Linked DNA regions of Paractinoplanes brasiliensis. The main gene of each other region encodes a partner of the protein of the gene in region 2 in a complex. Links are inferred from orthologs where the notes say so. Each region holds a gene or a part of one and is shown on either strand. Other genes may lie near its edges. The genes, in order: rpsG and tig.

Region 1 (15,150 bases), 660 kb from region 2 along the record:
TTGGAGCCCTCACCACGACCCACGCGGGTCTTGGGGGTCTTGGCTCCGGGCGCCGGACGCAGGTGGTGGACCTTGATCGCCATTACTCGACCTCCTCAACAGTCACGAGGTGGTTCACGGCGAAGATCATGCCCCGAATCTCGGGACGGTCCTCCTTGACCACCACATCGTTGATCCGCTTCAGGCCGAGCGACCGCAGGGAGTCCCGCTGGTTCTGCTTACGGCCGATCTCGGACCGGATCTGGGTGACCTTCAAACGCGCCATCAGTGCACCGCCGCTTCCGCACGCGCCGCCAGCATGGCCGCCGGCGCCACGTCCTCGACCGGCAGGCCACGACGGGACGCGACCTGCTCGGGCGACTCGAGACCCCGCAGGGCCGCGACGGTCGCGTGCACGATGTTGATCGGGTTCGACGAGCCCAGGCTCTTCGAGAGCACGTCGTGGATGCCCGCGCACTCGAGCACGGCACGCACCGGGCCACCGGCGATGACGCCGGTACCGGCGGAGGCCGGCTTGAGGAGCACGACGCCCGCGGCAGCCTCACCCGTGATCGGGTGCGGGATGGTGGCGCCGATCCGCGGAACCTTGAAGAAGTGCTTCTTGGCCTCCTCGACGCCCTTGGCGATGGCCGCGGGCACCTCCTTGGCCTTTCCGTAGCCGATGCCGACGGTGCCGTCGCCGTCGCCCACGATCACCAGAGCGGTGAAGCTGAAGCGACGACCGCCCTTGACGACCTTGGCGACACGGTTGATCGCGACGACCCGCTCGAGATGCGGGGTCTTGTCGACGGGCGCGTTGCCGCGGCCGCCCTCACGGCGGTTGTCCCGGCGGTTGCCACCCTCGGTGTTACCGCCGGACCCGCCGCCTCGGCGCTGCTGACCAGGCATTGGTCAATTCCTCCTAGAACTCGAGTCCGGCTTCGCGAGCGGCATCGGCAAGCGCGGCGATACGCCCCGCGTACTTGTTGCCACCGCGGTCGAAGACGACCTTGGACACGCCCGCGGCCTTGGCCCGCTCGGCGAGGAGCGAGCCGACCTTGCCGGCCAGGGCGCTCTTGTCACCCTCGGTGCCCCGCAGGGACGAGTCGAGGGTCGAGGCCGAGGCCAGCGTGTGGCCCTTGAGGTCGTCGATGATCTGCGCGGTGATGTGCCGCGTGGAACGGGTGACGACCAGACGGGGGCGCTCGGCGGTACCGCGAAGGTTCCGACGGACCCGGAAGTGCCGACGCGCCTTTCCGACAGCCCGCTTGGCGGCGGCACCCGCGCCGTTGCGACGCTTGAGCAGCGTGGCGGTCACTTCTTACCTGCCTTTCGTGCCTTGTTACGGCCGGCGGATGACCTCGCCCAAATGTCGGCGGCGATCACTTCTTGCCCGCCTTTCCAGCCTTACGGCGGATGACCTCGCCCTGGTACTTCACGCCCTTGCCCTTGTAGGGCTCCGGCGGGCGGATCTTCCGGATGTTGGCGGCGACCTCGCCGACCAGCTGCTTGTCGATGCCCGCGACCGTGAACTGGGTCGGCTTCTCGACGGAGAACGTGATACCGGCCGGCGGCACGACGTTGACCGGGTGCGAGAAGCCCAGGGCGAACTCGAGGTCCTTGCCCTTGGCCGTGACCCGGTAACCGGTGCCGTTGATCTCCAGCGTCTTCTTGTAGCCCTCGGTGACGCCGACGATCATGTTGGCGACCAGGGTACGGGAGAGGCCGTGGAGCTCCTTGGCCTTGCGCTCGTCATTGGGGCGGTTGACGTGCAGCTCGCCACCCTCCTGCTCGACCGTGATCGGCTCGGAGACGGTGTGCGACAGCTCGCCCTTGGGGCCCTTGACCTTGATGGTCTGGCCCGTGATGGTGACATCGACGCCGGCCGGGACCGGGATCGACTTACGTCCGATTCGCGACATGGTTTCTCAGTCTCCAGTTACCAGACGAAGGCGAGGACTTCCCCGCCAACGCTCCGCTTGCGGGCCTGCCGGTCGGTCAGCAGCCCCTGGGACGTCGAAATGATCGCGACGCCCAGGCCGCCGAGCACCCGCGGGAGCTCGTCGGACTTGGCGTACACCCGGAGGCCGGGCTTGGAAACGCGCTTGATGCCGGCGAGGCTGCGCTCGCGGTTCTGGCCGTACTTGAGCTCAACGACCAGACGCTTGCCGACAGCGCCTTCCTCGGGCTCCTCAGCCGTCCAGGAGGCGATGTAACCCTCGGCCTTGAGGACCTCGGCGATGTTCGCCTTGATCTTCGAGAAGGGCATGGTCACCTTGTCGTGGTACGCCTGGTTGGCGTTACGCAGACGCGTCAGCATGTCTGCGATCGGGTCCGTCATCGTCATGGGTGTTCGTCAACCTTTCTCGCCGGGGTTCCCGCAGGCGGGCCTACGGCGAAGCGGTGTTGCTGTAAGGGTTACCAAGAGGCCTTCGACACGCCGGGCAGCTCACCGCGGTGAGCCATGTCCCGCACGCAAACGCGGCACAGGCCGAACTTGCGGTAGACCGAGTGCGGGCGACCGCACTTCTGGCAGCGGGTGTATGCACGCACGGCGAACTTCGGCTTCGCGGCCGCCTTGATGATCAGCGCCTTCTTGGCCATGCTCAGTTCTCCTTGAACGGGAAGCCCAGGAGCTTGAGCAGCGCCCGGCCCTCGTCGTCGGTCTTGGCGGTCGTGACCACCGTGATGTCCATGCCCCGCGGACGATCGATCCGGTCCTGGTCGATCTCGTGGAACACCGACTGCTCGGTCAGACCGAACGTGTAGTTGCCGTGGCCGTCGAGCTTGCGACCGTCCAGACCGCGGAAGTCACGGATACGCGGCAGCGCGATCGAGAGCAGCCGGTCCAGGAACTCCCACATCCGGTCGCCGCGGAGGGTGACCTTCGCGCCGATCGGCATGCCCTCGCGCAGCTTGAACTGCGCGATGGACTTGGTCGCCCGCCGCACCAGCGGCTTCTGACCGGTGATGGTGGTGAGGTCACGGACGGCGCCGTCGATCAGCTTCGCGTCCCGCGCGGCCTCGCCGACACCCATGTTCACGACGACCTTGACCAGGCCGGGGATCTGCATGGGGTTGGCGTAGTTGTACTGCTCCTTCAGGCCCGCGACAACCTCGTTGCGGTACTTGTCCTTGAGACGGGGCAGCGTCTTGGTCTCGGTGGCGGCAGTCATCAGAGTTCCTTACCGGTCGTACGCGCGATACGGATCTTGTTGCCGTTCTCGTCGACCTTGTATCCGATGCGCGTCGGCTTGCCCTGGTCGTCCACGATCTGCACATTGGAGATGTGGATCGGGGCTTCCTGGGTGACGATGCCACCGGTCTTCGAACCACGCTGGGTGGTGCGGATGCGTTCGTGCTTCTTGACGCGGTTGACGCCCTCGACCAGGATCTTGTCCTGCCTCGGGTAGGCCGCGATGACCTTGCCCTTGGCGCCCTTGTCCTTGCCGGCGATGACGACGACCGTGTCGCCCTTCTTGATCTTCACGGTCAGAGCACCTCCGGCGCCAGGCTGATGATCTTCATGAACCGCTTGTCGCGCAGCTCGCGCCCGACCGGGCCGAAGATGCGGGTACCGCGGGGGTCCCCGCCGTCCTTGATGATGACGGCGGCGTTCTCGTCGAACCGGATGTACGAGCCGTCGGGACGACGCTTCTCCTTGGCGGTGCGAACGATGACCGCCTTGACGACGTCACCCTTCTTCACACCGGCGCCCGGGATGGCGTCCTTGACCGTGGCCACGATGACGTCGCCGATGCTCGCGTAACGGCGACCGGAGCCGCCGAGCACGCGGATGCACAGGATCTCCCGCGCACCCGTGTTGTCAGCGACGCGCAGTCGCGACTCCTGCTGAATCACGTCTGTCTCCTATGTCTGCCAGTTCTCCGGTCAGCGACCGAAGCTTGGCGGAACGCTGGTGGGCTGGGCCGGCATGAGCCGGCCCAGCCGCACTCACTTGGCCTTTTCGAGGATCTCCACGACACGCCACCGCTTGGTGGCCGACAGCGGACGGGTCTCCATGAGCAGAACCCGGTCGCCGACGCCGCACGCGTTCTGCTCGTCGTGCACCTTGAGCTTGCGGGTGCGGCGCAGAACCTTGCCGTAGAGGGCGTGCTTCACACGGTCCTCGACCTCGACGACGACGGTCTTGTCCATCTTGTCGCTGACCACGAGACCCTCGCGCACCTTGCGGTTCGCGCGGACCGTGGCCGTGCTCTCGTCACTCATGCTGTCACCTCATCCGGCGCAACCGAGAGCCCCAGCTCGCGCTCACGCATGATCGTGTAGATCTTCGCGATGTCCTTGCGGACCACCTGCAGCCGACGGTGATTGTCGAGCTGGCCGGTCGCGCCCTGCACGCGAAGGTTGAACAGCTCCGCCTTGGCCTCCCGCAGCCGCGAAACCAGCTCCTCGCCGGAGAGTTCGCGCAGCTCGGATGCCTTAACGCCCGCTGCCATCAGCTTTCACCCACTTCGCGTGTCACGATGCGGCACTTCATCGGGAGCTTGTGGATCGCGCGGCGCATCGCCTCGCGCGCAATCGTCTCGTTCGGGAACGACATCTCGAAGAGGATGCGTCCCGGCTTGACGTTCGCCACCCACCACTCGGGAGAACCCTTACCGGAACCCATGCGGGTCTCGGCCGGCTTCTTGGTCAGAGCGTTGTCGGGGAACACCGAGATCCAGACCTTGCCACCACGCTTGATGTGACGGGTCATCGCGATACGGGCCGACTCGATCTGCCGGTTGGTCACGTACGCGGGCTCCAGCGCCTGGATACCGAACTCGCCGAAGACGACCCGGTTGCCGCCCTTGGACGCGCCGTGGCGGTCCGGGTGGTGCGGCTTGCGGAAGCCCTTCGGGGGCTTACGCGGCATCAGCATCTGTCAGCCCTCCTGCTGCGTTTCGGCCTGCGCCGGAGCCGCGGCAACCGCGGCGTCGTTCGTGTTCTCACCGGTCGGGGTGTCCCCGGTCCGGGCCTGGGCGGCCGCACGGCCGGCCTCGGTGCCACCCGCGGTCGTGCCGGACGAGCCGGAACGGCCACGGCGCGGACGCTCGGGACGGTCACCACGGTCACGGCGCGGACGCGCGGGCGCCTCCTGCACGGCCTCGCGGCCGGGCACGGCGTCGCCCTTGTAGATCCAGACCTTCACGCCGATGCGGCCGAACGTCGTACGGGCCTCGAAGAAGCCGTACTCGATGTTGGCGCGCAGCGTGTGCAGCGGAACGCGACCCTCACGGTAGAACTCCGTGCGGCTCATCTCCGCGCCGCCGAGGCGGCCGGAGACCTGCACCCGGATGCCCTTGCAGACCGGGTTCTTCATCGCCGACTGCATGGCCTTGCGCATCGCCCGGCGGAAGCTCACCCGGGAGGACAGCTGCTCGGCGACGCCCTGCGCCACCAGCTGAGCGTCCGACTCCGGGCTCTTCACCTCGAGGATGTTGAGCTGGACCTGCTTGCCGGTGAGCTTCTCGAGCTCGCCGCGGATCCGGTCGGCCTCCGCGCCCTTACGGCCGATGACGATGCCCGGCCGGGCGGTGTGGATGTCGACCCGGACCCGGTCACGGGTCCGCTCGATGTCCACCTTGGAGATGCCGGCACGCTCGAGGCCCTTGGACATCATGCGGCGGATCTTGACGTCCTCGCCGATGTAGTCCTTGTAGAGCTTGTCGGCGAACCACCGGGACTTCCAGTCGGTCGAGATACCGAGGCGGAATCCGGTGGGGTGAACTTTCTGGCCCATTACTCGGACTCCTCCGTCGTCTGGGTCTCGGCGGCCGGCTCAGCCTTCTTGGCCGGCGTCGCCTTCTTCGCCGCGGCAGCCTTCTTGGCCGGCCGGGCGACCTGGACCGCCTCGACGGCGATCGTGATGTGGCTGGTGCGCTTGCGGATCCGATACGCCCGGCCCTGCGCCCGCGGACGGAACCGCTTGAGCGTCGGGCCCTCGTCGACGAACGCCTCGCTGACCAGGAGCGCGTCCGGGTCGAGCCGCTCGTTGTTCTCCGCGTTCGCGATAGCGCTCGCGAGCACCTTGTAGACCTGCTCGCTCGCGGCCTGCGGCGCGAACTGCAGCACGGTCAGAGCCTCCTTCGCGGGCAGACCGCGGACGAGGTTGACCACACGGCGTGCCTTGTTCGGCGAGATGCGGACGTGCTTCGCAACCGCGCGACTACCCGGCAGAGCCGGAGCGTCGTTCTTCGTTGGCATCGCTGTGACCCCTTTCTTGTCCGTGGACTGACTAGCGACGACGGCTCTTGCGGTCGTCCTTCTCGTGACCCTTGAACGTGCGGGTCAGAGCGAACTCCCCGAGCTTGTGACCGACCATGGCCTCGGTGATGAACACCGGGACGTGCTTGCGCCCGTCGTGCACGGCGATCGTGTGCCCGAGCATGTCGGGGATGATCGTCGAGCGCCGCGACCAGGTCTTGATGACGTTCTTCGAGTTCTTCTCGTTCTGGACTTCCACCTTCTTGATCAGGTGGTCGTCGACGAACGGGCCCTTCTTCAGGCTGCGTGGCATCTTCTAACTCCCGTTACCCGCGCTTGCGGGTGGCGTAGCGGCGGCGAACGATCAGCTTGTCGCTCTCCTGGCCCTTGCGGCGGGTACGGCCCTCGGGCTTACCAGCCGGGTTGACCGGGTGGCGACCACCGGAGGTCTTGCCCTCACCACCACCGTGCGGGTGGTCGATCGGGTTCATGGCGACACCGCGGACGGTCGGGCGCTTGCCCTTCCAGCGCATGCGGCCGGCCTTGCCCCAGTTGATGTTCGACTGTTCGGCATTGCCGATCTCGCCGACCGTGGCGCGGCAACGGATGTCGACCCGCCGGATCTCACCGGAGGGCATACGCAGCGTGGCGTACGCGCCCTCACGGCCGAGCAGCTGGATACCGACACCGGCCGAACGGGCCAGCTTGGCGCCACCGCCGGGACGAAGCTCCACACCGTGGACCGTCGTACCGACCGGGATGTTGCGCAGGGGAAGGTTGTTCCCCGGCTTGATGTCCGCGCCCGGGCCGCTCTCGACGCGGTCGCCCTGCTTCAGGTCCTTCGGCGCGAGGATGTAGCGCTTCTCGCCGTCGGCGTAGTGCAGCAGTGCGATGCGGGAGGTGCGGTTCGGGTCGTACTCGATGTGAGCGACCTTGGCCGGCACGCCGTCCTTGTCGACCCGCTTGAAGTCGATCAGCCGGTACTGCCGCTTGTGGCCGCCGCCCTGGTGCCGCGTGGTGATGCGGCCGTGGACGTTGCGACCACCCTTCTTGGGCAGCGGAACCAGCAGAGACTTCTCCGGGGTGGACCGGGTGAGCTCGGCGAAGTCGGCGACGCTCGAGCCGCGACGGCCCGGCGTGGTCGGCTTGTACTTACGGATAGCCATTGTTCACAAACCCCTTAGCTGACCGGGCCGCCGAAGGCCTCGATACGGTCGCCGTCAGCCAGCTTGACCATCGCGCGCTTGGTCGCCTTGCGCTGACCGAAGCCGGTGCGGGTGCGCTTACGCTTGCCCTCGCGGTTCGCGGTGTTCACCGTCAGCACGCGGACGTTGAAGATCTGCTGGATCGCGATCTTGATCTCGGTCTTGTTCGCGTCCGGGTGCACGAGGAACGTGTACCAGTTCTGGTCGAGAACGCTGTAGCTCTTCTCGGAGACGACCGGCTTGATGATGATGTCGCGCGGGTCGGCGATGGTGCTCACTTGTTCTCCCCCTCGGCGGTCGCCGGAGCAGCGCCCAGGAACTCGTCGAGCGCGTCCTTGGTGAAGACCACCTCGTCGGCCACCAGCACGTCGTACGTGTTGAGCTGGCCGGCCTCGAGCAGGTGCACGGTCGCCTCGTTGCGCAGCGAGAGCCAGTTCAGCTCGTCGGTGCTGCTCAGCACGACCAGGACCTTGGTGGACTCGGTGGCCTTGCGCAGCGTGGCGATCGCGGCCTTGGTCGACGGCTTGTCGCCGCTGACGAACGCCTCGACCACGTGCACGCGGCCGTCGCGGGCCCGGTCCGAGAGGGCCCCACGCAGGGCGGCGGCCTTCATCTTCTTGGGGGTCCGCTGCGAGTAGTCGCGCGGCACGGGACCGTGCACGACGCCACCACCGGTGAACTGCGGCGCGCGGATCGAGCCCTGGCGGGCGCGACCGGTGCCCTTCTGCTTGTACGGCTTCTTGCCGCCACCGGCGACCTCGCCGCGGGTCTTGGCCTTGGCCGTGCCCTGACGGGCGGCGGCGAGCTGGGCCACGACGACCTGGTGCATCAGCGGGATGTTGGCCTGGACGTCGAACACCGAGTCCGGCAGCTCGACCGAGCCGGCCTTGTTGCCCTCAACGTTGATCACGTCAACCGAGCTCACTTGGCGCCGCCCTTCTTCTTCGCCGCGGTGCGGACGAGAACGAGCGCGCCCTTGGGTCCGGGCACAGCGCCCTTGACCAGGATCAGGTTGTTCTCGGTGTCGACCGCCTGCACGGTGAGGTTCTGCACGGTGAAGCGCTGGCTACCCATGCGACCGGCCATCCGGACGCCCTTGAAGACGCGACCCGGGGTCGCGCAGGCGCCGATGGAGCCGGGCGAGCGGTGCTTGCGCTCGACACCGTGGCTGCTCTTGAGACCGTGGAAGCCGTGCCGCTTCATGACACCGGCGTAACCCTTACCGCGGGTCTTGCCCGTGACGTCGATCGAGGTGCCGACGGCGAACGTGTCAACCGTCACCTCCTGACCGAGCTCGTACTCGCCGGCATCGGTCGTGCGGAGCTCGACGACGTGCCGCCGGGGCGAGACACCGGCCTTCGCGAAGTGGCCGCCCTCGGGCTTGTTGACCTTCCGAGGGTCGATCGCACCGTACGCCAGCTGGACGGCGGCGTAGCCGTCCTTCTCATCTGTGCGGACCTGGGTCACGACGCAAGGGCCGGCCTGCACCACGGTCACCGGGACGACTTTGTTGTTGTCCCAGACCTGGGTCATGCCGAGCTTGGCGCCCAGGATCCCCTTAACTTGCCTGTCCATCAGTCGCAGATCCCTACAGCTTGATCTCGATGTCGACGCCAGCCGGCAGGTCGAGGCGCATGAGCGAGTCGACCGTCTTGGGAGTCGGGTCGATGATGTCGATCAGCCGCTTGTGCGTGCGCATCTCGAAGTGCTCGCGCGAGTCCTTGTACTTGTGCGGCGAGCGGATGACGCAGAAACGGTTGATCTCCGTGGGCAGCGGCACCGGGCCAGCAACCTGCGCCCCGGTACGCGTCACCGTCTCGACGATCTTCCGAGCCGAGGAGTCGACGACCTCGTGGTCATAGGCCTTGAGCCGGATGCGGATCTTCTGTCCCGCCATGGTGGCTTCTGTTTCCTTCTCTCGATGCCGCTACGTGCGAGAGCGGTGGCTCTCGCATGCCCGCAGGACCGTTGATCCTGCGTTGTCCGACCCCCGCGGTCGGGCGTGTCGCGTTGTACCTCAGAGAACTGCGCACAGCAGCTATCCAGATCGCGGGGATCTTGAGGTGCCCCGGGCTCTTCACAGCCCGAACGGGTGGCTCGTAAACACACCCAGACACCCGGCGAGGGTGGTCACCTGCACAAGGCAGCTGACCACCCCGCTCGGACGCAACCTGACTAGTATGCCGGATTGAGGCCGGCAATGCTAATCGGGGTCAGCGGCCCCTAGGCGTTGATCTTCGTGACCGTGCCGGCGCCGACGGTGCGGCCACCCTCACGGATCGCGAACTTCAGGCCCTGCTCCATGGCGATCGGCTGGATCAGCTTGACCGACATGCTGGTGGAGTCGCCCGGCATGACCATCTCGGTGCCCTCGGGCAGCGTGACGACGCCGGTGACGTCCGTGGTGCGGAAGTAGAACTGCGGGCGGTAGTTCTGGAAGAACGGCGTGTGACGGCCGCCCTCCTCCTTCGAGAGGATGTAGACCTGGCCCTCGAACTCCGTGTGGGGAGTCGTGGTGCCCGGCTTCACAACGACCATGCCGCGCTCGACGTCCTCGCGCTTGATACCGCGGAGCAGCAGACCGACGTTCTCGCCCGCGCGGGCCTCGTCGAGCAGCTTGCGGAACATCTCGATGCCGGTGCAGACGGTCTTCGTCGACTTCTCGCGGATGCCGACGATCTCGACCTCCTCGTTCGGCTTGAGGATGCCGCGCTCGGCGCGACCCGTGACCACGGTGCCGCGGCCGGTGATCGTGAAGACGTCCTCGATGGGCATGAGGAACGGCTTCTCGGTCTCGCGCTCGGGCTGCGGGATCGCGGTGTCGACCGCGTTCATCAGCTCGAGGAGCTTGCCGGTCCACTCCTTGTCACCCTCGAGCGCCTTGAGCGCCGAGACCCGCACGACCGGCAGGTCGTCACCCGGGAACTCGTAGGTGCTGAGCAGCTCGCGGACCTCGAGCTCGACGAGCTCGAGCAGCTCCTCGTCGTCCACCATGTCGCTCTTGTTCAGGGCGACGACGATGTACGGAACGCCGACCTGGCGGGCCAGGAGCACGTGCTCCTTGGTCTGCGGCATCGGGCCGTCGGTCGCGGCGACCACCAGGATCGCGCCGTCCATCTGGGCGGCACCGGTGATCATGTTCTTGATGTAGTCAGCGTGGCCGGGGCAGTCCACGTGCGCGTAGTGCCGCGCCGCGGTCTGGTACTCGACGTGTGCGATCGAGATCGTGATGCCGCGGGCCTTCTCCTCCGGCGCCTTGTCGATCTCGTCGAACGGGGTGTACGGGTTGAGGTCCGGGTACTCGTCGTGCAGGACCTTCGTGATGGCCGCAGTCAGCGTCGTCTTACCGTGGTCGATGTGACCAATGGTGCCGATGTTGACGTGCGGCTTAGTCCGCTCGAACTTCGCCTTCGCCACTTGTGTCCTCCTGTGGACTGTGGAATTACTTGCGCCCGGCACGCCCGATAAGGCGATGGGGACTCTGTCGACTGCTCGTGCGCGTGCGGCCCTCGACGGACCGCACGCGCCTCATCGATCAAGCGCAGGTATCAGGCACCTGTTGCCTTGGCGATGATCTCCTTCGCGACGCCCTGCGGGACCTCGGCGTAGGAGTCGAACTGCATGCTGTAGCTGGCCCGGCCGGCGGTCTTGGACCGCAGGTCGCCGACGTAGCCGAACATCTCCGACAGCGGCACCAGAGCCTTGACGACGCGGGCGCCGGAGCGCTCCTCCATCGACTGGATGATGCCACGGCGGGAGTTGAGGTCGCCGATCACGTCGCCCATGTTGTCCTCGGGCGTCGTGACCTCGACGGACATCATCGGCTCGAGCAGCGCGGGGTCGGCCTTGCGAGCCGCCTCCTTCATTGCCATCGAACCGGCGATCTTGAACGCCATCTCGGACGAGTCGACCTCGTGGTACTGACCGTCGACCAGCGTGAACTTCACGCCGACCAGCGGGTAGCCCGCGAGAACGCCGTACTGCAGGGAGTCCTGCGCGCCCGCGTCCACCGAGGGGATGAACTCCTTGGGGATGCGGCCACCGGTCACGGCGTTGACGAACTCGTAGGTCGGGCCGTCCGCCTGGAGCGGCAGCGGCTCGATCGTGACGACGACCTTCGCGTACTGGCCGGAGCCACCGGTCTGCTTCTTGTGGACGTACGTGTACTTCTCCACGGTGCCGCGGATCGTCTCACGGTACGCCACCTGCGGCTTACCGATGTTCGCCTCGACGTTGAACTCGCGGCGCATGCGGTCCACCAGGATGTCCAGGTGGAGCTCGCCCATGCCGGCGATGATCGTCTGCCCGGTCTCCTCGTCGTTGAAGACGCGGAAGGTCGGGTCCTCCTCGGCCAGACGCTGGATCGCGGTGCCCAGCTTCTCCTGGTCCGACTTGGTCTTCGGCTCGATGGCGACCTGGATGACCGGCTCCGGGAAGGTCATCGACTCCAGGATGACCGGGTTCGCCGGGTCGCTGAGCGTGTCACCGGTCGTGGTCTGCTTGAGACCCTGGACGGCGATGATGTCGCCGGCCTGCGCGGTGGCGCGCTCCTCACGCTTGTTCGCGTGCATCTGGTAGATCTTGCCGATCCGCTCCTTGCGGTCCTTGGTGGAGTTGACCACCTGGGAACCGGAGTCGAGCGTGCCGGAGTAGACCCGGACGTACGTGAGCTTGCCGAGGTGCTTGTCCGTCTGGATCTTGAACGCCAGGCCGGAGAACGGCTCGGAGTTCGACGGCTTGCGCTGGATCGGGGTCTCACCGTCGGTCGCGGTGCCCTCGATGGCCGGGATGTCCAGCGGCGACGGCAGGTAGTCGACCACGGCGTCGAGCATGGGCTGAACGCCCTTGTTCTTGAACGCCGAGCCGCACAGCACCGGGTTGGCCTTGCTGGCGATCGTGGCACGCCGGATGGCGGCCTTGATCTCGCCCACCGAGAGCTCCTCGCCCTCGAGGTACTTCTCCATGACCGCGTCGTCGACATCGGCCAGGGTCTCGATCAGCTTCTCGCGCCACTCGGCCGCGGAGTCGGCCAGGTCGGCCGGAATCTCCTCGATCGCGTAGTCCTCGCCCTTCTGGGTCTCGCCGCGCCAGGTGAGGGCACGCATCTCGACCAGGTCGACGACGCCGATGTGGTCGCCCTCGAGCCCGATCGGGATCTGCAGAACCAGGGGGGTGGCGTTCAGCCGGTCGATCATCATCTGCACGCAGCGGAAGAAGTCGGCGCCGGTCCGGTCGAGCTTGTTGACGAAGCACATCCGGGGGACGTGGTACTTGTCCGCCTGGCGCCACACGTTCTCGGTCTGGGGCTCCACGCCGGCCACGCCGTCGTAGACCGCCACCGCACCGTCCAGCACACGCAGCGACCGCTCCACCTCGACCGTGAAGTCGACGTGGCCGGGCGTGTCGATGATCTGGATCGTGTGGCCCTTCCACTCGCACTTGGTGGCGGCGGAAGTGATCGTGATACCGCGCTCCTGCTCCTGCTCCATCCAGTCCATGGTGGCGGCGCCATCGTGGACTTCACCGATCTTGTACGTGATGCCGGTGTAGAAGAGGATTCGCTCAGTAGTCGTGGTCTTACCAGCATCGATGTGCGCCATGATGCCGATGTTGCGTACGTTGGCGAGCGCGTCTGCGGCGGCCACTTCAATCCCTACTTTTCTTCGTCGTCGTCTCGTGGACCGGTACGACTTGCACCGCGGCCCGGCGGCTGCCGGGCCGAGCGGGTCTTACCAGCGGTAGTGCGCGAAGGCCTTGTTGGACTCCGCCATCTTGTGGGTGTCCTCGCGCCGCTTGACAGCAGCGCCGAGGCCATTGCTGGCGTCGAGCAGCTCGTTCTGGAGGCGCTCGATCATGGTCTTCTCGCGGCGGGCCTTGGAGTACTGGACCAGCCAGCGCAGACCGAGGGTGGTCTGACGCGGCGTGCGGACCTCGACCGGAACCTGGTAGGTCGCGCCACCGACGCGGCGGCTGCGGACCTCGAGGGTCGGCTTGACGTTGTCCATGGCGCGCTTGAGCGTGACCACGGGGTCGGTGCCGTTCTTCTCACGGCAGCCCTCGAGGGCTCCGTACACGATGCGCTCAGCGAGCTGACGCTTGCCGCCGACCAGGATCTTGTTGACCAGCTGGGTCACCAGCGGCGAGTTGTAAACCGGGTCCGCGACCACTGGGTGGCGCGGAGCGGGGCCCTTGCGCGGCATGTCAGCTCTTCTCCTTCTTCGCGCCGTAACGGCTGCGAGCCTGCTTGCGGTTGCGGACACCCTGGGTGTCCAGCGAACCACGGACGATCTTGTAGCGGACGCCCGGCAGGTCCTTCACACGGCCGCCACGCACGAGCACGATCGAGTGCTCCTGCAGGTTGTGGCCGACGCCGGGGATGTACGCCGTCACCTCGATCTGGCTGCTGAGCTTCACACGAGCGACCTTGCGCAGCGCAGAGTTCGGCTTCTTGGGGGTGGTGGTGTACACGCGCGTGCACACGCCGCGCCGCTGAGGGCTACCCTTCAGCGCCGGCGTCTTGGTCTTGCTCGTTTTAGCCTGACGGCCCTTTCGGACCAGCTGCTGGATCGTGGGCACCGGGTTTCTCCGCTCCCTTCGGCCGCTTCCTAGGCGGCCGCACCGTCTTGAGTCTGCCTATGTGCTGGTCAATCCCCCCGCCCGGGAGGACTGTCCGGCACCCGCGGTCGGGCGTGTCGTCCGGCTCACGGTCCCGCCGCGCGTCTGTCAACGCGCACCGGGTCTTGTCTTGGTCGACACCCCGAGGGGGGTGCCGGCTCGGCGTAGCGCCGCCGAGTCGCTTGACGCGGACTCGGGCGCACGCACGAGTTGCCCGGGCAAGCCCGGGCACGAAGGGAAAGATTACCCACCCCGAGCACCCAGGTCAAAATGAGCACTGGGATCGCGCGACGGATATCTCCGATGCAAGTGTACCGGGTGCCCTGCGGCAGCAACGCCGCGGTGCCGTATCGGCAGGTGAACAGCGTGGCTCAAGCCGAGATCTGCAACACCAGAGTCAACGCAAGAGACAGCAGAGCAATTCCCGCGCCACACGCGCCGCAGACAATCCCCGACATCCCCAGGCCGGCGCCGGTGAACCGCACCTGCCCGGTCTGGCCGGACGTGCGGATCTGTCGGCGGGCCACCGCGCCGAGCGCGATCGCTCCCCCGCCCACCAGCACGCTGAGCAGTGTGAAGGCGCCCGAGACCCAGCCGCCCCAGCCGGCCGCCGAACCGGCCACGCCGAAGCAGAGCACGAGCAGTGCAGCCAGGATCGACCCGATCCCGGCGATCAGCGAACCGATGGCCAGGCCCGAGGTGATCGGCTCGACCCGCAGCTGGACCAGGCTGAACTCGGTGCCCGGGAGCACGTCGACCCGTTCCGGGCGCCAGCGGCCCGAGGGCGGCGGCGGGGGCACGGCCTGCTGGTAGGGCGAGGGCGGGACCGTCATGACAAGAGCATGTCACCCGTACGGGACCGGCCGCACCCCGCCTCAGTCGGTGCCTGGCGAGAAGTCGGCGCCCGCCGGGCCGGCCAGGTGCAGCAGGCCGGCGATCGACGCGATGACCAGTGACGTGAGCGCCAGCACTATGCCCGCCCAGGCCAGCCGACGGCCCCGCCTGATCCACGCCGAGCCGGTCAGAAAGCCCTTCGCCTCGTACGCCTGCCGAGCCGCCTGCCGAGCAAGGAGAAGCGCGATCGTGGCGGGAATCACACCACCCACAAAAGCACCGGTCAGGAAGCCCAGCAGGCCCAGCG
Region 2 (13,622 bases):
TGGTTACGAGGCGCAGCGGACGGCCGAAGGGGCAGCGCAGCCGACGGCCGGAGGGGCAGCGGACGGTCAGGAGGGGCAGTGATGAAGGGTCAGAGACGAGACAGCAGGGAGCGGATGAACCGACGATGTCCGGGGGCCAGCCGAGACCAGACGAGACGACCGGGCCGGTGGTCGTAGCGGACCAACATCACCTGTGTCAGGTGCGTTCCGGAGGTATGGAAGACCAGACGTGCGGTGATGCCGAGGGCGGCGCGGGACTCGAGGACGATCGCGGCCGGCGTGTTGCGGACGATGCGCCAGCCCAGCACCTGAGTGCGTGACCACGGCGGAGCGAGCGGGATGCCCAGGAGGGTCCAGGCGGTCAGCATCTGGGCTCGAGCTTTCCAGGGGGCGCGCTCGAGGACGAGGCGGGCCCACTGCTCGGCTGTGCGCGCCGGGCCCACCCCGGACGTCGACGTGATGGGGCTGGCCGAGGACGGCGACGTGATGGGGAGGGCCGAGGACGGCGACGTGATGGGGAGGGTGAAGGACTCGCGGTAGTGGACGGGGGTGAGGTCAGCAAGGGTCACGAGCGCAGGCGCCGGGTCGATCTCGCTGACGGTGGTCATGTCAGGCGGGACTGCATGGCTTCGGCAAGGGCCTGGATGCCCTTCAGGGGGCGGATCATCACGGTGAACTCGGTGATCTGGCCGTCGGGGCCGGCGTGGAGGAAGTCGCAGCCTTCGAGGTGCTTGTCGCCTATGCGGGCCTTGAAGAGGAGCGCGTGGGACGGGGCGTCGTCGAGCTCGTGGGTGTATTCGAAGTCCTCGAAGACGTGGATCACGGCACGGAGGATCGGGGCCACGGCAAAGCGGCCGCGGTAGGGGGTGTAGACGACTGGGCTTCGGAAGACGACGTCCTCGTGCAGGAGAGCCAGGGCGGCCTCCACGTCACGGGACTCGATGGCGGCTCGGAACGGGTGCACGGCGCGGCCCCTATACTCAACAAATTGATTAGGTGCGGATTAACTTAACTGGCCGCGCGGAAGGAAGTCCAGATGTCACTGCGCCATGCCTTGCTGGCCGCCCTGTCTCAGGGCGAGGCGTCCGGGTACGAGTTGGCCAAGCGGTTCGACGTGGCGGTCGCGGACTACTGGACGGCCACGCCCCAGCAGCTGTACCGGGACCTGGAACGGCTCGAGCGGGACGGTCTGGTCGAGGCGCGCGTCGTCGAACAAACCCGGCGGCCCAACAAACGTGTGTTCACCATGACGGAAAAAGGACTCGACGAACTGCGCGCATTCGGGCGCCGGCCGTCCAAGCCCCCGGCCATGCGCGACGAACTGCTCGTCAAGCTGCAAGCCGCCGACCGGACCGGTGAACCGGCCACCCTCGTCGAGGCGGCGCGGGCGCGAGAAACCCGATCGAGGGAGAAGCTGGCCCGCTACGACCAACTGCGGGATCGACTGCTCGACGGGCGCAGCGAAGACGAATACCTGCGCGACAGCGACGAAGTGGGCCCGTACCTCACGCTCATGGCCGGGCGGATGTACGAGCAGTTGAACATCCGCTGGGCGGCCACGGTGATCGAGACGCTCACCCGGCGGCAGAAAGCGCAGCCCGAGGCCGAGTGATCACGTGGCACGGCTGGGCCGGCGATCACCGCGGCGTAGCGCGGGTCGGACCATATGCCACGCGCGCGGGTGCGTCTGGTGACGACACACCCGCGTACGGGATGGGTCAGGCCGACTTTTCCTCGCGCTCGCGGCGCCGGCGGCCCACGAACTCGCGCGGGACGATCGTCGGGTTCACGTTTTCCAGCACGACCTCGCGCGTGATGACCACACGAGCGGCGTCGGGGTTGCTGGGCACCTCGTACATCACGGAGAGCAACACTTCCTCCATGATCGCGCGGAGACCGCGGGCGCCCGTGCCGCGCAGCATGGCCTGGTCGGCGATGGCCTCGAGCGCGCCGTAGTCGAACTCCAGCTCGACGCCGTCCAGCTCGAAGAGACGCTGGTACTGCTTCACGTACGCGTTCCGCGGCTCGGTCAAGATCTTGATCAGAGCCTCGCGGTCGAGGTTACGCACCGTGGTGATGACGGGCAGACGACCGATGAACTCGGGGATCAGGCCGAACTTCAGCATGTCCTCGGGCATCACCCGGCTGAAGATGTCATCGGTGTTCCGCTCGGAGATCGACCGCAGGTGAGCGCCGAAGCCGACACCGCCATGACCGACGCGGGACTCGATGATGCGGTCCAGCCCGGCGAACGCGCCACCCACGATGAACAGCACGTTGGTGGTGTCGATCTGGATGAACTCCTGATGCGGGTGCTTACGGCCGCCCTGCGGCGGAACGTTTGCCACCGTACCCTCGAGGATCTTCAGCAACGCCTGCTGGACACCCTCACCGGAGACGTCCCGGGTGATCGACGGGTTCTCGCTCTTGCGGGCGATCTTGTCGACCTCGTCGATGTAGATGATTCCCTGCTCGGCGCGTTTCACGTCGTAATCGGCGGCCTGGATGAGCTTGAGCAGGATGTTCTCGACATCCTCGCCCACATAGCCGGCCTCGGTGAGCGCCGTGGCGTCCGCGATCGCGAACGGCACGTTGAGCATGCGGGCCAACGTCTGCGCCAGGTGAGTCTTGCCGCAGCCGGTGGGGCCGATGAGCATGATGTTGGACTTGGCCACCTCGACGTCGCTGCCCGCACCGGGAGCGCCGCTCGACTCGGCCTGAATCCGCTTGTAGTGGTTGTAGACGGCGACCGAGAGCGCCTTCTTCGCCTGTTCCTGACCCACCACGTACTGGTCAAGGAACTGGCAGATCTCCATCGGCTTGGGAAGCTCTTCCCACTTCACCTCGCCGGTCTCGGCCAGCTCTTCCTCGATGATCTCGTTGCAGAGGTCGATGCACTCGTCGCAGATGTAGACCCCAGGGCCCGCGATGAGCTTCTTGACCTGCTTCTGCGACTTCCCACAGAAGGAGCACTTCAGTAGGTCGCCGCCGTCGCCGATCCGTGCCACCTACGTTCTCCTTGAGCTCATCGGCCGACTCACACCGGCCCTGATCACGAGGACTGATTGCCTCGTTGCCATCTCATCGTCTGCGGAACCGCGTAACTGAGGCTGCATGCTCGACGTTACCCGCAAAGGTGCCGTTCTCCGACCCCCCAAAACGGGCGTGTCAGGGGTCGGCCAGTTTATTGCGCCCGGCCGGCCCCCGACATGATGCCTCAGCCCACCGACTGCAGGCTCTTCTTGCGGCTCGCGAGCACGACGTCGACCAGACCGTACTCCTTGGCCTCCTCGGCCGTCATGATCTTGTCGCGATCGACGTCCTTGCGGACCTGCTCCGGCGTGCGGCCGGAGTGACGCGAGATCATCTCCTCCATCTGCGTACGCATGCGGAGGATCTCGCGGGCCTGGATCTCGATGTCCGACCCCTGGCCGTAGCCACCCTCGGTGGCCGGCTGGTGGATCAGAACCCGCGAGTGCGGCAGGGCCATCCGCTTGCCCGCCGTGCCGCCGGCCAGCAGGACGGCGGCCGCGCTGGCCGCCTGCCCCAGGCAGACCGTCGAGATGTCGGGGCGGACGTACTGCATCGTGTCGTAGATCGCCGTCATGGCGGTGAAGGAGCCGCCCGGCGAGTTGATGTACATGAGGATGTCGCGGTCGGGATCCGAGCTCTCCAGCGTGAGCAGCTGGGCCATCACGTCGTTGGCCGACGCGTCGTCCACCTGCACGCCGAGGAAGATGATCCGGTCCTCGAACATCTTGTTGTACGGGTTCGTCTCCTTCATCATCCCGTTCGAGGAACGCTCGACGAAGGAGGGCAGCACGTAGCGGTTGTGCACCGGCGCGAACCCGGAGGGCAAGGTCAGGTCAGTCATTGTTCAGCTCCTCAGTTCAGCGTTCCGGCGCCGTCGGAGACCTGCATGGCCCCGGTGATCACCTTGTCGATGAAGCCGTAGTCCTTGGCTTCCTCCGCCGTGAACCAGCGGTCACGGTCGGAGTCACGCTCGATCTGCTCCTGAGTCTGCCCGGTGTGGAAGGCGACTCGCTCCTGGAACATGCGCTTGGTGTACAGCATCTGCTCGGCCTGGATGGCGATGTCGGCGGCCGTGCCGCCCATGCCGCCCGAGGGCTGGTGCATCATGATCCGCGCGTGCGGCAGCGAGAAGCGCTTGCCGGGGGCGCCGGCGCAGAGCAGCAGCTGTCCCATCGACGCGGCCATACCCATGGCTACGGTCTGCACGTCGTTATCGATGAACTGCATGGTGTCGTAGATCGCCATGCCCGAGTAGACCGAGCCACCGGGCGAGTTGATCCAGAGGTGAATGTCGCGCTCGGGGTCCTCGGCGGAAAGCAGCAGCAGCTGAGCGCAGATGCGGTTGGCCACCGAGTCGGTCACCTCGCTGCCGAGGAAGATGATGCGCTCACGCAGCAGGCGGTTGAAGACCGAGTCGTCGAGGTTGCCACTGAGGGATTCACCGCGCAGCGCGGGGCTCGCGGGAAGATGAAGATCGGTCATGGCAGCCCTTCACAGCTGACTGTGCCGGCCCGGTGTCCGCGGCCGGCAAGTTGTCCGTCGTACGACCAACCTAACCGGTCGATTGCGCATCAGCTTCCCGCTCGGGCAGGTGTTCGCTGACAGCGCAGGGCGCTCCAGGAAAACCAAAAGACCGCGATCGCCCCGGGAGGCGATCGCGGTCCGGAGATTCAGTGGTTGTGGCCGGTGTGGTCGTCCTCGGAGGCGGCCCGCAGGTCGTCGAGCGTGAGGACCGTGCCCTCGGAGTCCTTCATCTCGACCTGCTCCATGACCGAGGCCAGTGCCTTGCCACGGCGCACGTCGCCGAACACGGCGGCCGCCGCGCCCGACTGCACGAGCTGGTCGTAGTACTGCTGCGGCTGCATCTGCGCCCGCTGCGCCCGGTGCACGATCTCGTGACCGAACTCGTCGTCGGAGACCTGAACGTCCTCGGCGTCGGCGATCGTGTCGAGCAGCAGCTGAATGCGGACGCCCTCGACGGCGGCCTCGGTCAGCTCCTGGTCGATCTGCTCCTCGGTCTTGTCCTCCGAGGTCAGGTAGTCCTGCAGGGTCGCGCCGATCCGCTCCAGCTGGTCGGTCATGGCCTGCTTGCGGCCCTCGACCTCGTCCTTCACGACGCCCTCGGGCGCCGGGATGTCGGCCGCCTCGACCAGCTGCTTGAGCGCCTCGTCACGGGCCGCGTAGATCTGCTCGACCTTCTTGACCTTGGTCAGCCGCTCGCGCAGGTCGTTACGCAGCTCCTCCAGCGTGTCGAACTCGCTGGCCATCTGCGCGAAGTCGTCGTCGACCTCGGGCAGCTGCTTGTCCTTGACGCTGCGGACCTTGACCTCGACCTCGGCGTCCCGCCCCGCGAAATCGCCACCCACCAGCTGCGTGGTGAACTGGGCATCGGCGTCCGCGACCAGGCCCACCAGCACCTCGTCGAGACCCGGGAGCAGCTGCTTGCTGCCCACCTCGTGCGAGATGTTGGTCGCCGAGCCGCCCGGAACCTCCTGGCCGTCGACCGTCGCCTTCAGGTCGAGCTGCACGTAGTCGCCCTCGGCGGCCGGCCGGTCGACGGTCTTCAGCGTGGCGAAACGCTCACGCAGGCCGTTGATCTGCTCGTCGATCTCGTTGTCGCCGATCTCGACCGCCGGAACCGTCACCGAAATGGTCTTCAGGTCGGGCACGGTGATCTCGGGCCGGACGTCGACCTCGGCCGTGAACCTCAACGGCTCGTTGTCGGCGAACTCGGTGATCTCGACCTCGGGACGACCCAGCGTCTTCACGTCGTGCTCACGCACGGCGGCCAGGATCTGCTGCGGGATCGCTTCCTGAACCGCCTCGTTCAGGACCGCGCCACGCCCGACACGCTGGTCGATGACCGCTGCCGGGATCTTGCCGCGACGGAAGCCCGGCACCTGCACCTGCGCGCCGATCTCCCGGTACGCCTTCTGCAGGCTCGGCTTGAGCTCGTCGAACGGCACCTCGATGGCGAGCTTCACCCTGGTCGGGCTCAGAGTCTCGACGGTGCTCTTCACAGGCGTACTCCTTGTTGCTGCGACAGTTGGTATCAGTCGGGGTGGCGGGATTTGAACCCACGGCCCCTCGCTCCCAAAGCGAGTGCGCTACCAAGCTGCGCCACACCCCGTGGCGACGGCCAGTGTATGCGGTCCGCTTCCGCCCGCGTGCGCTGGAGTCACCTCGTGGCGTATCCGGTTCGCGTCGGCGGGAGTTGATTAAGTAAGCTATCCCCGGCGACCCCGCCTCAGGGCGGGGTTTACGCGGGCGTAGCTCAATGGTAGAGCCTCAGTCTTCCAAACTGATTACGCGAGTTCGATTCTCGTCGCCCGCTCCACATGGCGCTGCTCAGCGCCCACATCCACAGCGTCGCTGTAGATTGAGCCGATGGCATCGGATCCGGACGAGGAGATCGCCGAGCGGCTCCGGCAATCTGTCGGCCGTTTCGTTCGCCGTGTCCGTACACAGGCCGACACCCTGCCGCCGACCCGGGCCGAGACGCTCAGCACCCTGCAACGCGAGGGTCCCCAGACGATCGCTCAACTGGCCGCCCACCGCGGCGTGAAACACCAGAGCATGAGCCGGACAGTCGCGGAACTCGAAGCGCTGGGCCTGGTGGGGCGCGAGGCCAGTCCGGATGATCGCCGGGCCTTCCTCATCACCCTCACCGAGGCCGGAACCGCCGCGCTGGAGGCCAATCGGCTCGCGCGCCGCCAGTGGGTCGCCGAGGCGATCGGGACACGGTTGACTCCCGCCGAGCGCGAGATGCTCAACGCCGTGCCGACCCTGCTCGACCGCTTGTCGTCCGGCGGATGACGGAAGCAGCCGCCGGCATCGGCGAGAAACCACGACCAACGGCCAGGAACGGCGGCCCGCGCGAAACAAGCCGCAGCGACGGGTAGCGGGCCGGCCGGCGAGGAGCAAGCGGGTCAGATCTCGACGGATTCGCCGGATCCGAGCACGAGCATCGGCGTTCCGGTGAGCCCCTTCTCGCCCAGGAACATCGCGGTCGACGCACGGCCGATCTCGCTCAGCATGACGTCGTGAATCTGCACGGTCCGGCGCGGCGCGACAGCCGCGATGAAGTCGATGGCCTCCCCGACCTTCACCCACGGACCGCCGGCCGGCACGAGCAACGTGTCCACCGGCGCCGGCGGCACCGCGTAGGAATCCCCCGGGTGGAACACGCGTCCACCGACGAGGTAGCCCACGTTGTGCGGGACCGTGATGCCGTCGTGGATCTGGGCGTGGTCGCCGCCGAAGACACGCACCTCGATGCCGGCCACGTCCAGGACGTCGCCGCTGGTCACGGTCGCCACGCGTCCGTCGCCGGTTTCCCCGAGCGCCGCCGCCACCGGCGCGGGACCCCAAACTCGCAGGTCAGGGCGGGCAGCGAGGGCCGCTCGAACATCATCGACGGCGAAGTGGTCGAAGTGTTCGTGAGTGACCAGCACGCTCGTCGCCGAGGCGAGCAGTTCCGCGGCATCCGGCGTGAAGGTGCCCGGGTCGATCAGGATCCGCTGCCCGGCGTCCTCGATGACAACCGTGGCGTGGGCGTGCTTCGTGAGCCGCATCGTTATTCCTTCCGCTGTACTTGCACAGCAGAACTGTACAGCTATGTTGTAGAAACGACGAGCCAACCCTTCCTCCGTACGCCTCGTCGAGACCGGCAACCGCAAGCGGCCAGTCCTCGGGGTTCCTCGCGACGTGGCCGGTGGGTCACGGCCGTAGCGCGAGCGCCGGGACGTTACCCGGTGGTCCGGCAGAAGAGCGCCGCCACAGAACGTGGCGGCCGACGGGTGAGGCGAGTCCACATCTGACGCCGCCGGGTGAGGCGGGGTGCGGGCAGGGGCCCGACCACACGAGCGCCCGCGAGCGGGGGTGCGGCGTGTTCGTCCTCGGGCGGCCGGGAAGCCGGCTGGACGGCACCGGGGAGATGCACTGGAAGCGCTGGCAAGTGACACGCGGGGCAGGCCGGAAGGGGATGTGGGCGCAGCGCAAGGACGCGCCGAAAGAGGCGCGGGCGAACCGCGGGCCACACTCAAGAAGCGCAGGCGAACCGCGGGGCACGCTGGAGCGCCGGGGGCGCGGCGCCGGGCCGCCACCCGGCGCCGCGCGTCTCGGCCGGTGGTGCCGCGGCCGGGAGCTTCTGGAGTGGATTCAGTCCAGATACCCGCCCGAAAAACTAGCCTGTGTGTAGATGAGCGTCTATTAGCGGACCCTTAAATCACACCGTGTGGGTAACTTGCCGTCACTCAGGGCGACGCGTTCAGCTGAGGTAGGTCCGGGCGCCGTGACTGCTCAACGCGGCGAGGATCTCCGCGGCGTCGTTGGCGGAGACGGCGGCGAAGAGGCGTTCGTGGCGGAGGACGCCGTCCTCGGCGCGGGCTGCTTCGGCCTCGCGGCGCATGTTGACGGCCATGTAGAGCTGGATGCGCACCAGCACCGAGCCGTACAGGTCGGCCAGCTGGCGGTTGCCGCCGAGGGCCACCACCTCGGTGTGGAACCGGCGGTGCGCGTTGGCCAGTTCCAGGCGGTCGTCGGCCTCGGTGGCTTTGCGCATCACCTCCAGCGCCGCCCGTAACGCCGTCAGGTCGGGGTTGGCCGGCATGGTCGCGACGGCATGCCGCTCCAAGACGTCACGGACGTCGTAGAGCTCGCGCACGTCGTCGGCCGAGAGCGTGGCCACCCGGGCGCCGCGCCGCGGAATGTGCTCGACGAGGCCCTGCTGGGCGAGCAGCCGCATGGCTTCCCGCAGCGGCGCCCGGCTGATGCCGAGCCGCCGGGTGAGCTGCTCCTCGACGAGCCGTTCCCCTGGCTCGGCGCGCCCGCTCAGGATCTCGTGGCTGAGCCGCTCGACGGCAAGCTCCACGAGGCTGTACGACCGCAGCTCCCCGTTGCTCACGCCTGAAGTGTGCCAGCACGCCCCAACCCGCCCGCCGCCCCGGCCCAGCGCGTCGAGCAAAGCCCAGGTCGAGACGAGGAAAGCCGGGGGAAGGGCGGCCAAGCGAGGGGCGGGCCGGGCGGATTGGTGAGCGGGGCGAAATCGGGCCGTTACAAAGCGTCGCCTTGGGCGAAACAGAATTGTCGACAATCGACGATGTGGATGTCGATGCGGTGGTGGAGCGGGCGCGGGCGGCCGACGGGGTGTGGATCTCGCTGGTCGGCCCGGACGAGCTGCGGGAACGTGCCGCGGCGGTCGATCCGGGGCTGCCGCTGGCGGGGATGCCGTTCGCGGTGAAGGACAACATCGACGTGGCAGGGCTGCCGACCACGGCGGGCTGCCCGGACTTCGCGTACACCCCTGATCGGAACGCCCCGGTCGTACAGCGGCTGGTCGACGCGGGAGCGGTCGTGGTCGGCAAGACCAACCTGGACCAGTTCGCCACGGGACTGACCGGCGCGAGATCCCCGTACGGGAATCCGGAAAGTGTTTTCGGCGGCGGGCTCATCTCGGGCGGGTCCAGTTCCGGGTCGGCTGTGGCGGTGGCGGACGGGACCGTGGCGTTCTCGCTCGGCACCGACACGGCGGGGTCGGGGCGGGTGCCGGCGGCGCTCAACGGGATCGTGGGGGTCAAGCCGACGCGTGGGCTTCTGAGCACGCTCGGGGTGGTGCCGGCCTGCCGCTCGCTGGACTGCGTCTCGGTGTTCGCCCGCGACGTGACGACGGCCGAACGGGTGACGCGGGTCGCGCGGGGACGCGTACGGGAGGATCCGTGGTCGCGGGAAGGGAACCGGCCGCTGATCGCCCGGCCCCGTGTCGGCGTACCGGAAACGCTTGATTTTTTCTCCGACGCGGGGCAGGAGAAGGCCTTCGCGCGGTTCGGCGGGGATGCCGCTGTCGACATCGGACCGCTGCTGGAGGCCGGTGACCTGCTCTATCGGGGTCCGTGGGTGGCCGAGCGGCTGGCCGACCTCGGTGACTTCCTGGCCGCGCACCCCGAGTCGGTGCTGCCGGTGACGCGGGCCGTGCTGGAGACCGGTCGCGGGTTCACGGCGGCCGACGCGTTCCGGGCCCAGCACCGGTTGCAGGAGCTCAAGCACGCGGCCGACCGCATGTGGGAGCAGGTCGACGTGCTTGTGCTGCCGACGATCGGCACGACCTGGACGCACGCCGAGATCGCCGAGGACCCGATCGGGCGCAATCTCATCCTGGGCCGGTACACCCAGTTCGCGAACCTGCTCGACATGGCCGCGGTGACCGTCCCGCACGGGTTCACCGAGGACGGGCGGCCCGCCTCGATCACCCTGTTCGGGCCGGCCTTCAGCGACGACACGCTGGCGCTGCTCGCCGCGTCGCAGTGGGAGAGAACCAAGAACGACACCATGACGCTCGCCGTCGCCGGGCTGCACCTCAGCGGCGAGCCGCGCAACCACGAACTGCTCGAACGCGGCGCCACCCTGCTCGGCGTCACCCGCACGGCGCCCTGTTACCGCCTGCACCTGCTGCCCTCGGGCGCGCCGGGCCTGGTGCGCGGCGAGGGCGGAGCCGCCATCGAGGTCGAGCTCTGGCAACTGCCCGTCGCGCAGGTCGGCGGGTTCCTGACCGGCATCGCGGCGCCCCTGTCGCTGGGTCGCGTCGCCCTGCAGGACGGCACCGAGGTCACCGGGTTCCTCTGCGAGGCGTACGCGGTGACCGACGCTCCCGACATCACCGCCGGCGGCGGCTGGCGGAACTACCGCTCGGAAGGACAGCGCTCATGACCGCACGCATCGGCCCGGTGAAAGCGAACCCCTACCTCTGGCCGTACGACGGCTCGGTGCCCGTGTCCAAGACGGCGCTGCTCTGCATCGACTGGCAGACCGACTTCTGCGGCAAGGGCGGATACGTCGACTCGATGGGTTACGACATCGAACTGACCCGGGCCGGGCTGCCGGCCACCGCCCGGCTGCTCGACCACGCCCGGAAGAACGGCATGCTCGTGATCCACACGCGCGAGGGCCATGACCCCGACCTGTCCGACCTGCCGCCCAACAAGCGCTGGCGCTCGGCGCGGATCGGGGCCGAGATCGGCAGCGACGGGCCCTGCGGCCGGATCCTGATCAAGGGCGAGCCGGGCTGGGAGATCGTGCCCGAGGTCGCGCCGATGGCCGGTGAGGTGATCGTCGACAAGCCGGGCAAGGGCGCGTTCTACGCCACCAACCTCGACCTCGTGCTGCGTACGCACGGCATCACGCACCTGATCCTGACCGGGATCACCACTGACGTCTGCGTGCACACCACCATGCGCGAGGCCAACGACCGCGGCTACGAGTGCCTGATCCTCAGCGACTGCACCGGAGCCACCGACCCGTCCAACCACACCGCCGCGCTGCACATGGTCACCATGCAGGGCGGCGTCTTCGGCTGCGTCGCCACCTCGGACGACGTGATCGCGGCAACGGAGGTCTGACCGATGCCTTCCATCAACGCACTACCGAACCCTTTCACCTTCGAACCAGCGGAAACCGCCCTGCTCGTCATCGACATGCAGCGCGACTTCCTGTTGCCGGGCGGCTTCGGCGAGAGCCTGGGCAACGACGTGTCCCAGCTCAGCCGCACGATCGAGCCGCTGAGCGCCCTGCTGGCGGCCTGGCGAGCGGCGGGCCTGCCGATCATTCACACGCGCGAGGGGCATCTGCCCGACCTGTCCGACTGCCCGCCCTCCAAGCTGGCGCGCGGGGGCATCGGGGAGAAAGGCGCCTTCGGCCGGATCCTCGTACGCGGGGAGTACGGCCACGACATCGTCGACGAGCTGGCGCCGGCCGAGGGCGAGATCGTCGTCGACAAGCCGGGCAAGGGCGCCTTCTACGCCACCGAACTGGCCGAGATCCTCGAGAAGCTCGGCGTCACGAAATTGGTCGTCACGGGGGTCACGACCGAGGTCTGCGTGCACACCACGGTCCGCGAGGCGAACGACCGCGGCTACGACTGTCTCGTCCTGTCCGACTGCGTCGGCTCGTACTTCCCGGAATTCCAGCGCGTCGGCCTGCAGATGATCGCCGCCCAGGGCGGGATCTTCGGCTGGGTCGCCGACTCCCCCACTCTCTTGGCCGCCCTCTCGTCGCAGGAGCAGAAATGACGACGACCTCTACCCCGTACTGGGTGCGCGGGGACACCAACGCTTTCTTCGGTTTCGGCGTCAACGTGCTGGTCAACGTGCTCACGCTGACCGCGCTGTGCATCGGCGTCATCCGGATGCCGGCCTCGGACGTCTTCGGCGTGATCCTGCCCGCGCTCGGCATCGCTCTGGTCGCCGGCAACGTCTACTACACGTTCCTGGCCCGGCGGCTGGCCGCGCGCGAGGGCCGCTCCGACGTGACGGCGCTGCCGTACGGGCCGAGCGTGCCGCACATGTTCATCGTGATCTTCGTGATCATGCTGCCGATCTATCTGAGCACCGGGAACCCGGTGCAGGCGTGGACGGCCGGCATCGCATGGGCGTTCATCATCGGCGTGATCGTGCTGATCGGCGCGTTCGTGGGCCCGTACATCCGCAAGTACACCCCGCGGGCCGCGCTGCTCGGCACCCTGGCCGGCATCTCGATCACGTTCATCTCGATGAACCCGGCCGCGACCATGTGGAACTACGCCTGGATCGCGCTGCCGGTGTTCGCGCTGCTGCTGATCGGCCTGCTCACCGACATCAAGCTGCCCTGGAACTTCCCCATCGGGCTGGCCGCGCTGCTGGTCGGCACCGCGATCGGCTGGGCCGGCGGGGCCATGTCGGTGCCCGACGTGACAGCGGCCGCGCGGGACATCGCGTTCGCCTTCCCGCACCTCAAGCTCGACCTGCTGGTCGACGGGCTGGGCGACATGGCGCCGCTGCTGGCCACGGCCATCCCGCTCGGCGTCTACAACTTCACCGAGGCGATGACCAACGTGGAGAGCGCGGCCACCGCGGGCGACCGGTACAACCTGCGCAGCGTGCTGCTGGCCGACGGCGCCGGCGCGGTGATCGGCTCCTGCCTCGGGTCGCCGTTCCCACCCGCCGTCTATGTCGGGCACCCGGGCTGGAAGGGGGCCGGCGGCCGTACGGGCTATTCGATGGCGACCGGGATCGTGATCGCCCTGCTCTGCTTCTTCGGGTTGTTCGGGCTGCTCGGCGCGATCTTCCCGACCCCGGCGATCGTGCCGATCCTGCTCTACATCGGGTTGCTGATCGGCGCCCAGGCGTTCCAGGCGACACCCCGGGCGCACGCGGCGGCGGTGGTCGCGGCCCTCATCCCGAACATCGCGCAGTGGGCGACCGGGCAGATGGACAACGCGCTGGCCGCCGCGGGCACGACAGCCTCCGAGGTGGGGATCGGCGCGCTGGCCGGCGCGGGCGTGGTCTACGACGGGCTGAAGACGCTCGGTGAGGGGGCGATCCTGGCCGGCCTGGTGCTCGGCGCGATCGTCGCCTTCATCATCGACAAACGCTTCTGGCACGCGGCGGTCTTCGCGGGCTCGGGGGCGGTGCTCAGCTTCATCGGCCTGATCCACGCCGAGAAGGTGCAGTGGAACGCGGACGGGCAGGTGTCGCTGGGTTACCTGTTCCTCGCGGCGGTGTGCGTGCTGTTCGCGCTGAGCAAGCCGGCGCCGCGTGAACCCGGCGGGGACGAGCTCG

What was found.
Region 1: the proteins of tig (region 2) and rpsG are in contact, whole or in part, in a crystal structure (PDB 3GTY), measured with the Thermotoga maritima proteins. The link is inferred for Paractinoplanes brasiliensis from one-to-one orthologs. Residues at the interface, in WP_004081061.1 of Thermotoga maritima: Glu122, Val124, Val129, Leu130, Tyr133, Glu188, Gly259, Ile262, Tyr263, Glu266, Ser270, Glu273, Gln274, Glu277, Arg308, Gln311, Ile312, Ser315, Tyr316, Glu325, Arg329, Arg336, Leu363, Phe366, Trp367, Arg373, Leu377, Arg381, Leu384, Glu387; in WP_004081843.1 of Thermotoga maritima: Lys34, Lys52, Lys55, Glu59, Arg62, Gln63, Glu66, Asn67, Lys69, Val71, Arg95, Ala109, Lys110, Lys111, Gly112, Arg113, Pro114, Glu117, Glu121, Ile124, Ala125, Tyr127, Asn128, Asn129, Thr130, Gly131, Lys135, Asp139, Arg142, Met143.

Annotation. Positions count from the first base shown.
Region 1 is NZ_SNWR01000001.1:2,758,599-2,773,748, forward strand. The notes cover bases 11,860-14,691. They hold rpsG (30S ribosomal protein S7), read right to left. Parts: upstream 13,595-14,691; coding sequence 13,124-13,594; downstream 11,860-13,123. Other genes in these bases: fusA (elongation factor G), read right to left, coding at 11,860-13,039; rpsL (30S ribosomal protein S12), read right to left, coding at 13,596-13,970; C8E87_RS12355 (hypothetical protein), read right to left, coding at 14,381-14,691. In the rest of the region: rplO (50S ribosomal protein L15), read right to left, coding at 1-83; rpmD (50S ribosomal protein L30), read right to left, coding at 83-265; rpsE (30S ribosomal protein S5), read right to left, coding at 265-888; rplR (50S ribosomal protein L18), read right to left, coding at 902-1,297; rplF (50S ribosomal protein L6), read right to left, coding at 1,362-1,901; rpsH (30S ribosomal protein S8), read right to left, coding at 1,919-2,326; C8E87_RS12260 (type Z 30S ribosomal protein S14), read right to left, coding at 2,398-2,583; rplE (50S ribosomal protein L5), read right to left, coding at 2,586-3,155; rplX (50S ribosomal protein L24), read right to left, coding at 3,155-3,475; rplN (50S ribosomal protein L14), read right to left, coding at 3,472-3,840; rpsQ (30S ribosomal protein S17), read right to left, coding at 3,934-4,209; rpmC (50S ribosomal protein L29), read right to left, coding at 4,206-4,439; rplP (50S ribosomal protein L16), read right to left, coding at 4,439-4,864; rpsC (30S ribosomal protein S3), read right to left, coding at 4,868-5,725; rplV (50S ribosomal protein L22), read right to left, coding at 5,725-6,189; rpsS (30S ribosomal protein S19), read right to left, coding at 6,221-6,502; and 9 more genes.
Region 2 is NZ_SNWR01000001.1:2,111,565-2,125,186, forward strand. What follows is about bases 3,879-6,748. They hold tig (trigger factor), read right to left. Parts: upstream 6,054-6,748; coding sequence 4,704-6,053; downstream 3,879-4,703. Other genes in these bases: C8E87_RS09205 (ATP-dependent Clp protease proteolytic subunit), read right to left, coding at 3,886-4,515; C8E87_RS09225 (MarR family winged helix-turn-helix transcriptional regulator), read left to right, coding at 6,421-6,748. In the rest of the region: C8E87_RS09180 (hypothetical protein), read right to left, coding at 90-608; C8E87_RS09185 (nuclear transport factor 2 family protein), read right to left, coding at 605-964; C8E87_RS09190 (PadR family transcriptional regulator), read left to right, coding at 1,037-1,612; ATP-dependent Clp protease ATP-binding subunit ClpX, read right to left, coding at 1,719-3,008; C8E87_RS09200 (ATP-dependent Clp protease proteolytic subunit), read right to left, coding at 3,218-3,874; more of C8E87_RS09225, read left to right, coding at 6,749-6,849; C8E87_RS09230 (MBL fold metallo-hydrolase), read right to left, coding at 6,963-7,607; C8E87_RS09235 (GntR family transcriptional regulator), read right to left, coding at 8,303-8,938; atzF (allophanate hydrolase), read left to right, coding at 9,136-10,737; biuH (biuret amidohydrolase), read left to right, coding at 10,734-11,426; C8E87_RS09250 (cysteine hydrolase family protein), read left to right, coding at 11,430-12,095; C8E87_RS09255 (regulator), read left to right, coding at 12,092-13,622. UniProt on the Bacillus subtilis protein: Involved in protein export. Acts as a chaperone by maintaining the newly synthesized protein in an open conformation. Functions as a peptidyl-prolyl cis-trans isomerase.